3 regions of the Brevibacillus sp. NRS-1366 genome follow, and region 2 is predicted to be linked to each of the others. Evidence: a T-box and tRNA genes for the amino acid it is inferred to sense, from the RefSeq annotation. Region 2 holds a T-box; the other regions hold tRNA genes.
The links. A T-box is a leader RNA that pairs with one kind of tRNA and senses whether it is charged. The one in region 2 lies ahead of leuS (leucine--tRNA ligase), so its partner is inferred to be a tRNA-Leu.

Region 1 (3,249 bases), on a different contig from region 2:
TTTTCCGAAAAAAGGCGTTTTTAAGCGGATTTTGTAGATAAAAACTTCCGCAAAAAAACATTTTATTGCTAAAACGGGCAATTTATACCTTGTCTTATCTATCCATTATCCCTTACGATTTTAGTGGGGTGGATAAGAGATGGTGGAGACTGTGACGCTGAACCTATTAAACGTTTCTAGGAAAATATTAGATTTGGCACCGGATATTACCAACGTTTGGATGCAGGAAATTATTCGAATTATGGAAATCCCTGTAACAATCCCCCGCGATTTTGCGGAGAAACGAACAGTGCTCTTAGCTCGTTATCTGGTGGAAAATGTGGATCAAGACATGCAAGCCTGGTCACTGGATATGGGAGAGTGGCTGCGTTCGCAGGAATACCCCTTCTCCTCCATTTTGCGTACATATCAGTTGTATCGTAATGTATTCTGGCGGGTACTCCAACCTGAACTGCAAAAATGGAAACTCTCCTCGCAAGACATGCTTTATCTAGAAACACAACTTGGGAAAGCTATAGATGAAAGTGTATTTTGGGCTGTATATCATTTCGAACAAATGATGAACCGAGAATTGGTCCAGAAAGAAGAAACCATTTCTTTTCTACACAATGACAAATTGACAATGCTAGGAAAAATTGCTGCAAACATGGCCCATGAGCTTCGAAATCCACTCTGCGCCATTGAGGGGTTTCTGAAGCTGATTGGAGAGTCAACCAAGGAACAGGCCAAGCTTCAATCGTATATTCAAGTCGTCATGCATGAGTTTGAAAATTTGCATCGGCAAATCACGGGGTTTCTCAGCTTTTCTAAAAAACCGATTCTGGACGAAATTTTTAAAAACATCCAAATGGAAAGTTTACTTGAAGAAGTAGAGATGCTCATTACTCCTCGTTTGCTAGGAGAAAACATACGATTTGAAAAACAAATCCACCCCTGCTCACTTGCTGGATATGAAGAAGGATTGAAACAAGTCGTCGTCAACCTCTTGAATAATGCTATTGACGCTGTGCAGGATCGTTCAGACAAATGCATCCATGTCATTTCCACTTCTTCTGATGGATGGCTTCATTTAAGCGTCGAGAACAATGGAGAGATGATTCCTCCTGAGATTGTAGAAATATTATTTCAGCCTTTTTTCACGACAAAACAAAATGGAACAGGCATTGGACTGTCCATCTGTAAAAATATTATTGAAAAGCATAACGGAACGATTCACTGTGATTCAAACAAGAAGCGTACTCGCTTCGTTGTATCGTTGCCCATCGGAGATGCAGACCAAACCTTTCAGGACCCGCCCCAGTATTAATGAACTCGAAAATTTGACTACGCCAGCCTGTTGACGTAGACTACTATATCCCTGCAACAAAAAAAGCCTCCTGAAGACCAGGAGGCAAAGCAAGAGATCCGTTACCTGTTTTTGGGTAAGCGATCTTAGCCTTACTCTACACGAAAACATATGTTTCTACCACAAAAATGATCAGACACGCTTCGACAATGTTATCAGCAAACAGCGTGTCTAAAAAAAGAAGATCTATGCAGTCGAGGATCGTGGGCTGCATAAGATCTTTTTTTCTTGGTTACTGTTTCATTCGCTCTTTGCTGGCTTTTGGACAACAAAAAAGCAGATTGGCAAATTACCATTCTGCTTACTAATATGGAGCGGGTGATGGGAATCGAACCCACGCGACCAGCTTGGAAGGCTGGGGTTCTACCATTGAACTACACCCGCATATAATCGATATGGTGCCGAGGACCGGACTTGAACCGGTACGGGAGAAACTCCCGACAGATTTTAAGTCTGTTGCGTCTGCCCATTCCGCCACCCCGGCATACAAGCAAAACAAAGGGCAAATAATGGTCGGGAAGACAGGATTCGAACCTGCGACCCCTTGGTCCCAAGCCAAGTACTCTACCAAGCTGAGCTACTTCCCGATTATATATTTTTTAGCTACAATGCTTCACTTCACTTCTTGGGATTGAAGTGGCGTGCCCTGAGAGATTCGAACTCCCGACCTTTTGATTCGTAGTCAAACGCTCTATCCAGCTGAGCTAAGGGCACATGTTATGGAGCGGACGAAGGGTCTCGAACCCTCGACCTTCGCCTTGGCAAGGCGACGCTCTACCAATTGAGCTACGTCCGCATATTTTTGGGGTAATGGTGCGGTCAAGAGGACTTGAACCTCCACGGTGTTGCCACCACTAGAACCTGAATCTAGCGCGTCTGCCAATTCCGCCATGACCGCATAACAAGCTGAATAAATACTGGTGAGCCATGAAGGACTCGAACCTTCGACCCTCTGATTAAAAGTCAGATGCTCTACCAACTGAGCTAATGGCTCATAAAAATGAGAAGTGGTGGGGAGAGACGGATTCGAACCGCCGAACCCGGAGGGAGCAGATTTACAGTCTGCCGTGTTTAGCCACTTCACTATCTCCCCAAAGTACATGGTGCCGGCAATAGGACTTGAACCCACAACCCCCTGATTACAAGTCAGGTGCTCTACCAATTGAGCTATACCGGCGCACTTTTTTATTATAGTATATCTTTCAAGAGAAATCAAGTTGTTTTTACTAAAAGTAAACTTTTTCATTCCCGTGAATGATTTGCCATCTGTTATTTGAGTAAAGATGGCGGAGCTGACGGGACTCGAACCCGCGACCTCCGGTGTGACAGACCGGCGTGAACTCCAACTTCACCACAGCTCCATATTTGGTTGCACCCAAGGGCACTCCCATCTCACTTGAGCAAGAAGAACATTCGACGTCATTCAAGTGAAAAATTTGGTTGCGGGAGCAGGATTTGAACCTGCGACCTTCGGGTTATGAGCCCGACGAGCTACCGAGCTGCTCCATCCCGCGACAATTCAGGACGATCGAGTGTCAGTGTTGCGACGCACACGATGTGCTAGTGTCGGCGTTGTCAACAGGACGTTGACGTTTTTAGCCGACCCACTAAGGACGTGGCGCTTTTAGCTGACCTTCCTTATCCCTTTTGAAATAAGTGGTGGAGGCTGACGGGATCGAACCGCCGACCCTCTGCTTGTAAGGCAGATGCTCTCCCAGCTGAGCTAAGCCTCCAATATTCCCCAACTGTCGTTGGGCCCCACAAAGTGACGCGTATGCTTTGAAGCATATTCCGAGTACTTTACGGGGGCCCCGACAACTTTAATGATGATAAAGATCATCAACTACTTTGTGGGGTAATATGGTGACCCGTAGGGGATTCGAACCCCTGTATGACAGCGTGAA
Region 2 (3,249 bases):
CGTCTTCGACCAGTTTAGACTCGTCATAAGTAGGCCATGCCTCGTATGAAATGGTTTCTTTATGACCGAGCTTCTCCCACAGCTCTTCCGCGATATGCGGTGTGATTGGAGAAAGCATTTTCACGAAGTCTTCCATGTATTTCTTCGGCAGAACATCAGCTTTGTACGCCTCATTAATAAAGACCATCAATTGGGAAATACCTGTATTGAAACGCAAGCCCTCGTAGTCTTCTGTAACTTTTTTCACAGTTTGGTGGTAAACGCGCTCCATACCGGTCACTTTGGAGGTGTTGACAATTTTGTCATTCAGCTCCCCATTGTCGTTCACGAACAAGCGATACACTCGATCCAGAAAGCGGCGGGCACCATCCAAGCCTTTGGTAGACCATGCGATGGAAGCATCCAAAGGCCCCATGAACATTTCATACATACGGAGTGTATCCGCCCCGTGGCTGTTTACAATGTCGTCAGGGTTTACGACGTTTCCTTTGGACTTACTCATTTTCTCATTGTTTTCACCCAGGATCATCCCTTGGTTAAACAGCTTCTGGAACGGTTCCTTTGTTGGCACGACGCCAATATCGTACAGGAATTTGTGCCAGAAACGGGAATAGAGCAAGTGAAGTACGGCGTGTTCCGCTCCGCCAATGTAAATGTCGATCGGCAGCCATTCTTTCAGCTTTTCCGGGTCAGCCATGGCTTTATCGTTGTGCGGATCAATAAAGCGCAGGAAGTACCAGCAACTACCCGCCCATTGCGGCATGGTGTTCGTTTCACGACGAGCTTTTTGACCTGTTTCCGAGTCTACGGTGTTGATCCAGTCCGTGATGTTGGCCAGCGGAGACTCGCCTGTACCGGACGGCTTGATTTCTTTTGTTTTTGGCAAGATGATCGGCAGCTCAGATTCAGGAACGACTTTCATCGTGCCATCTTCCAGATGAAGGATCGGGATCGGCTCACCCCAGTAGCGCTGACGACTGAACAGCCAGTCACGCAGACGGTAGGTTACCTTGCGATTACCTTTGCCTTCTTCTTCCAGCCACTCGATCATTTTGCTAATGGCTTGTTCCTTGTTCAGTCCATCCAGTATACCGGAGTTGATGTGCGCTCCGTCGCCCGCATACGCTTCTTTGGAGATGTCTCCACCCGCGATGACTTGCTTAATCGACAGATCAAATGTTTTTGCAAACTCATAGTCGCGCTCATCGTGCGCCGGAACTGCCATAATGGAGCCGGTACCATAGCTGATCAGTACGTAATCGGCGATCCAGATCGGTAGGCGCTCCCCGTTTACTGGATTAATGGCATAAGCTCCAGTGAATACCCCAGTTTTTTCCTTTGCCAAATCGGTGCGCTCCAAATCACTTTTCCGTTTCGCTTGCTCGAGATACGCTTCCACCGCTTGTCTTTGCGCATCTACGGTAATTTGGTCCACCAGCTTGTGCTCAGGCGCCAATACCGCATACGTAGCGCCGTACAGTGTATCTGGGCGAGTCGTGAAGACGGTAAAGGATTGATCATGTCCGTCAATAGCAAAGGTAACCTCTGCCCCTTCCGACCGACCGATCCAGTTGCGCTGCATTTCCTTGATGCTCTCTGGCCAATCCAGGTCTTCCAGGTCAGCCAGCAATCTTTCCGCATAAGCCGTAATTTTCAGTACCCATTGCTTCATCGGGCGACGTTCAACTGGATGCCCACCGCGTTCACTTTTTCCATCGATGACTTCTTCGTTCGCAAGTACGGTTCCCAAAGCAGGGCACCAGTTCACAGCTACTTCGTCAATGTAAGCCAGGCCATGCTCAAACAGCTTAGTGAAAATCCATTGTGTCCATTTGTAATAGTCTGGATCCGTTGTGTTTATCTCTCTGTCCCAGTCATACGAAAAGCCCAATGCTTTAATTTGGCGGCGGAAGTTGTTGATGTTATGCTCGGTAAATTCCGCAGGATCATTTCCGGTATCGAGCGCGTACTGCTCTGCAGGCAAGCCGAAAGCATCCCAGCCCATTGGATGGAGAACATTGTAGCCTTGCATCCGCTTCATGCGGGAAAGAATATCTGTAGCTGTATAACCCTCCGGATGACCTACGTGAAGTCCAGCACCAGACGGATACGGGAACATATCGAGCGCGTAAAACTTCTTTTTGCCCTCGTCTTCAGATGTTTTGAATGTCTTGTTTTGTTCCCAGTATTGCTGCCATTTCTTTTCGACGTTGCGATGACTAAAAACCATGGTAATGCACTCCCATCTTCAATAGGTAAAAGGTGATAAAAAAACCTGGCTACGCCATGCCTTTTGGCGAAGCCGCGGTTGCACTTATACTGGATTGGGATGTTTAAAATTCCAATCTGTATGAAATAACAAAAACCCCACGTCCCTTGTCGTATACGAAAAAGGGACGAGAGGTTGTGTATAATCCCGCGGTACCACCCAGATTGGCGAACGTCAGTCATTCACCCACTTGTTCATCCGTATCGAGGATGAGCCGCTCTCCCTTACACAGCCTAAGAGGCATTGGGGGCGAGTGCTGGGAGGTGAGTTCAGAAATCTTCGGGTTGACTTGCACCAGCCGTCAACTCTCTAATGATTCACGAAGTCGTTTCCTACTATTCCTCTTCAACGCGTCGAATTTTGCAGTTATAACACGATTATAGTAAATGTGAACCAATCATGTCAAATCTTTCGGCTTCCGAGCAGAAAAAAATAGGCGTTCACTGGATTCCTGTGGAGGCAAATCAGAATAATCGGCAGTAATGACAATATCAGTGAACCCGGCATCGGCAAGCCAGCGCATCAATTGAATCGGCTGGTAGGCACGTTGCCAATGCTCTTCTTCCATCCGTTCGTACAAGTCGTTTGGCTGACGAATGAAAAAAGTAAGCTGATGCTCCACTTCCAGACGAAGCGGGTCGCAGAAACATTGCCAAATATACGAAACTTCATCTTCCACATGTGTGAATGTCTCGTCGCCAAATACGTGCAGCATTTTATAGGGACTGTGGACGTCAAACAAAAAGCTGCCGCCAGGGGCAAGATGAGCAAATACGCGCCGGAACGTTTCCTGTACATCCGCTTCTTCGGTCAGGTAGCTAAGCGAATCGCACAGGGAGATGACTGCATCCGCTATAGGCAGTTCCAGCTTGCGCATGTCCTGCTCCACCCAAGCTACCTCTACTTGTTCTTGCCTCATCTTGTCATACGCTACCGCAAGCATTTCTGCTGACAAATCGACTCCAGTCACACGATACCCA
Region 3 (3,249 bases), on a different contig from region 2:
AGTTTTATGGCGGTGTAGCTCAGCTGGTTAGAGCGTTCGGTTCATACCCGAAAGGTCGGGGGTTCGATTCCCTCCGCCGCTACCATCCTAAGTTGCGGTCGTGGTGGAATTGGCAGACACACCATCTTGAGGGGGTGGCGGGGCGACCCGTGCGAGTTCGAGTCTCGCCGACCGCACCATATGTTTTCTTATATTGCATGGCCCGTTGGTGAAGCGGTTTAACACAGCAGCCTTTCACGCTGTCATACAGGGGTTCGAATCCCCTACGGGTCACCATAGCACCCCATAAAGTGAAACGGATGATTTTTATCATCCTTCAAGTTGACGGGGCCCCTGAAAAGTACTCGGTGTTGCTACAAAGCTTCACTTCACATTTCGGGGTGATTTGGAGGCTTAGCTCAGCTGGGAGAGCATCTGCCTTACAAGCAGAGGGTCGGCGGTTCGATCCCGTCAGCCTCCACCACTTATTTAAACAAATCACTTACTATTGTCGCGGGATGGAGCAGCTCGGTAGCTCGTCGGGCTCATAACCCGAAGGTCGCAGGTTCAAATCCTGCTCCCGCAACCAAATTTTTCACTTGAATGACGCCGAAAATTCTTTTTGCTCAAGTGAAATGGGAGTGCCCTTGGGTGCAACCAAATATGGAGCTGTGGTGAAGTTGGAGTTCACGCCGGTCTGTCACACCGGAGGTCGCGGGTTCGAGTCCCGTCAGCTCCGCCATTTTTGTCTGAAAGAATGGCAACCTAATCATATGTATGGCTCGGTAGCTCAGTCGGTAGAGCAGAGGACTGAAAATCCTCGTGTCGGCGGTTCGATTCCGTCCCGAGCCACCACTTTCAATACAACTTTGCCGGTATAGCTCAATTGGTAGAGCACCTGACTTGTAATCAGGGGGTTGTGGGTTCAAGTCCTATTGCCGGCACCACTGTTGGGGTATAGCCAAGCGGTAAGGCAACGGACTTTGACTCCGTCATTCCTAGGTTCAAATCCTAGTACCCCAGCCATTTTTACGAGCCATTAGCTCAGTTGGTAGAGCATCTGACTTTTAATCAGAGGGTCGAAGGTTCGAGTCCTTCATGGCTCACCAGTTTTTATAACTAAAGAAGTAAAAGTACGATAGAAATATCGGCCTTTTCTGTTTTAGGTCCATGCGGGTGTGGCGGAATGGCAGACGCACCAGATTTAGGTTCTGGCGGGCAACCGTGGGGGTTCAAGTCCCTTCACCCGCACCATACTTTAACAGAAAGGTTTGCAGCCAGAGCAAACCTTTTATCATTTCAAATGCGGATGTAGCTCAATTGGTAGAGCGTCGCCTTGCCAAGGCGAAGGTCGCGGGTTCGAGACCCGTCGTCCGCTCCATATGTGCCCTTAGCTCAGCTGGATAGAGCGTTTGACTACGAATCAAAAGGTCGGGAGTTCGAATCTCTCAGGGCACGCCATTATTTCATATGAAATCGAAGAGTAGGAATTGGTCCTACTCTTTTTTTTATAATACCTTTCATAATTTTACAAATTTTAAGTGTTTTTTCCTTGTATCTCTTTATCTCATCTATTACTTTAGAATGAGGATGCATCTTTTGCCTATGTAGTTGCTGTTATACATTTGACTGAAGAATACAATGGAACAGGAGTTGTATCTGCATGAATCCAATAAAAGTGGAACAAACGCATCCTGCAGTCACGAAATTAATAGAGAATATAGAAAAAGTCCTGATTGGAAAAAGACCAGTCATTGAAATGATGGTTGCAGCGGTATTGGCTAATGGACATGTCTTGCTGGAGGATGTACCCGGTGTAGGAAAAACGATGCTGGTCCGCGCACTAGCCAAATCAGTAGGAGGAGAATTCAAGCGAATTCAATTTACTCCCGATTTGCTACCGACTGATGTAACCGGGGTAGCGATCTTTAATCAGAAGAGTCTAGAATTTGAATTTCGCCAAGGGCCACTCTTTGCCAATGTAATTCTGGCAGACGAGATTAACCGGACTTCACCTAAAACGCAATCATCACTCTTGGAGGCGATGGAAGAGCGTTCGGTTACCGTCGATGGCGTTACCTATCGTTTGCCTGAGCCCTTTTTTGTCATGGCGACACAAAATCCATTGGAGTATGAAGGGACATTCCCACTGCCTGAAGCGCAGTTGGACCGTTTTCTCATGCAATTACGTCTGGGATACCCAAGTGTGGATGAGGAGATGCGCATGCTGTCCAGGTTCTCCGACGCCAATCCATTGGAACAACTGGAACCAGTGATGACGGCCAAAGAGCTGGCACAATTGCAGCAACAAGTATCGGCAGTCAAGATTTCTGAGGGGATCAAGGAGTACATCGTCCGTCTGTGCCATCGCACGCGCGATCATCATCATGTTTACTTGGGAGTCAGTCCACGAGGCTCGCTTGCACTCTACCGGGCCGCTCAGGCACTAGCGTTTGTACGTGGACGGGAGTACGTTATTCCGGATGATGTAAAAGAACTCGTACCACTTATTTTTGCTCACCGGATGATGGTGAAGCCGGAAGCTCGCCTGGAAGGATCGACTGTAGAACGGATACTGACGGCGATCTTGTCTGAAACGCGTGTACCGGTAAGTTGAGGCGGTGACGCGGATGAGACAGCAAAGATGGGGCAAAGCCAAAGTAATTGGATTGGTCGTCGTCACTTATATTTTTGCCAAATTCCAGGGCGGATTTTCCAGTTGGTTTTTGTTTTACAGTAGTTTAGTCTTTTTGGTGTATGAAATGTTGGCCTATTTTTTGATGTTTTCAACCCTAGAGGTTGTACGTGAAATAGATCGGAACCGCTTGCAGGATGGGGATAACGTGATTGTCACCATTCGTTTACGACGCCGGATCTGGTTTCCGCTCGGATGGAATGTGGTCGTGGAGCCTTTGCCTGAGAGGCTTGCAGGCGTATATGAGCCACATCGGCAGTTGATATTCCCATGGTTTAAAAGGGAAGTAGAGTTTCGTTACGTCATTCCCAATTTGCCGCGGGGGCATTACCGATTAACGAATTGCATTGTAAGCGGCGGCGACTTTTTTGGCTTTTTTGAACGGCGAAAGGTTTTTGCACTCTCCCAAGAGTTTCTCGTTTATCCTGCTTATAAGGAACTGACGCATTGGGCATTGGGAGATGGAAGCTTTAGCGGGAATGTGCATGTTGCGCATCGGCGATCGGATGATGTGGCTGCGGTTCGCGGAGTGAGAGAGTATCATCGCGGCGACCGTCTCAGCCAAATTCATTGGA

Region 1: it encodes a tRNA-Leu, which carries the amino acid that the T-box ahead of leuS (leucine--tRNA ligase) is inferred to sense. The anticodon was not compared.
Region 3: it encodes a tRNA-Leu, which carries the amino acid that the T-box ahead of leuS (leucine--tRNA ligase) is inferred to sense. The anticodon was not compared.

Annotation. Positions count from the first base shown of each region.
Region 1 covers NZ_JBITPN010000016.1:207-3,455, reverse strand. Annotated here, with positions in the region: gene ACIFQN_RS08025 (sensor histidine kinase) at 140-1,306, shown strand; tRNA gene ACIFQN_RS08020 (tRNA-Gly) at 1,656-1,729, opposite strand; tRNA gene ACIFQN_RS08015 (tRNA-Leu) at 1,742-1,829, opposite strand; tRNA gene ACIFQN_RS08010 (tRNA-Pro) at 1,856-1,932, opposite strand; tRNA gene ACIFQN_RS08005 (tRNA-Arg) at 1,983-2,059, opposite strand; tRNA gene ACIFQN_RS08000 (tRNA-Gly) at 2,066-2,141, opposite strand; tRNA gene ACIFQN_RS07995 (tRNA-Leu) at 2,157-2,243, opposite strand; tRNA gene ACIFQN_RS07990 (tRNA-Lys) at 2,264-2,339, opposite strand; tRNA gene ACIFQN_RS07985 (tRNA-Tyr) at 2,354-2,438, opposite strand; tRNA gene ACIFQN_RS07980 (tRNA-Thr) at 2,447-2,522, opposite strand; tRNA gene ACIFQN_RS07975 (tRNA-Asp) at 2,630-2,706, opposite strand; tRNA gene ACIFQN_RS07970 (tRNA-Met) at 2,783-2,859, opposite strand; tRNA gene ACIFQN_RS07965 (tRNA-Val) at 3,003-3,078, opposite strand; tRNA gene ACIFQN_RS07960 (tRNA-Glu) at 3,207-3,249, opposite strand, start outside.
Region 2 covers NZ_JBITPN010000010.1:78,718-81,966, forward strand. Annotated here, with positions in the region: gene leuS (leucine--tRNA ligase) at 1-2,230, opposite strand, end outside; T-box leader at 2,390-2,627, opposite strand; gene ACIFQN_RS05150 (class I SAM-dependent DNA methyltransferase) at 2,667-3,249, opposite strand, start outside.
Region 3 covers NZ_JBITPN010000037.1:303-3,551, forward strand. Annotated here, with positions in the region: tRNA gene ACIFQN_RS24895 (tRNA-Met) at 9-85, shown strand; tRNA gene ACIFQN_RS24900 (tRNA-Leu) at 95-179, shown strand; tRNA gene ACIFQN_RS24905 (tRNA-Glu) at 200-276, shown strand; tRNA gene ACIFQN_RS24910 (tRNA-Val) at 388-463, shown strand; tRNA gene ACIFQN_RS24915 (tRNA-Met) at 492-568, shown strand; tRNA gene ACIFQN_RS24920 (tRNA-Asp) at 645-721, shown strand; tRNA gene ACIFQN_RS24925 (tRNA-Phe) at 759-834, shown strand; tRNA gene ACIFQN_RS24930 (tRNA-Thr) at 851-926, shown strand; tRNA gene ACIFQN_RS24935 (tRNA-Gln) at 931-1,005, shown strand; tRNA gene ACIFQN_RS24940 (tRNA-Lys) at 1,013-1,088, shown strand; tRNA gene ACIFQN_RS24945 (tRNA-Leu) at 1,152-1,233, shown strand; tRNA gene ACIFQN_RS24950 (tRNA-Gly) at 1,285-1,360, shown strand; tRNA gene ACIFQN_RS24955 (tRNA-Arg) at 1,364-1,440, shown strand; gene ACIFQN_RS24960 (AAA family ATPase) at 1,643-2,596, shown strand; gene ACIFQN_RS24965 (DUF58 domain-containing protein) at 2,610-3,249, shown strand, end outside.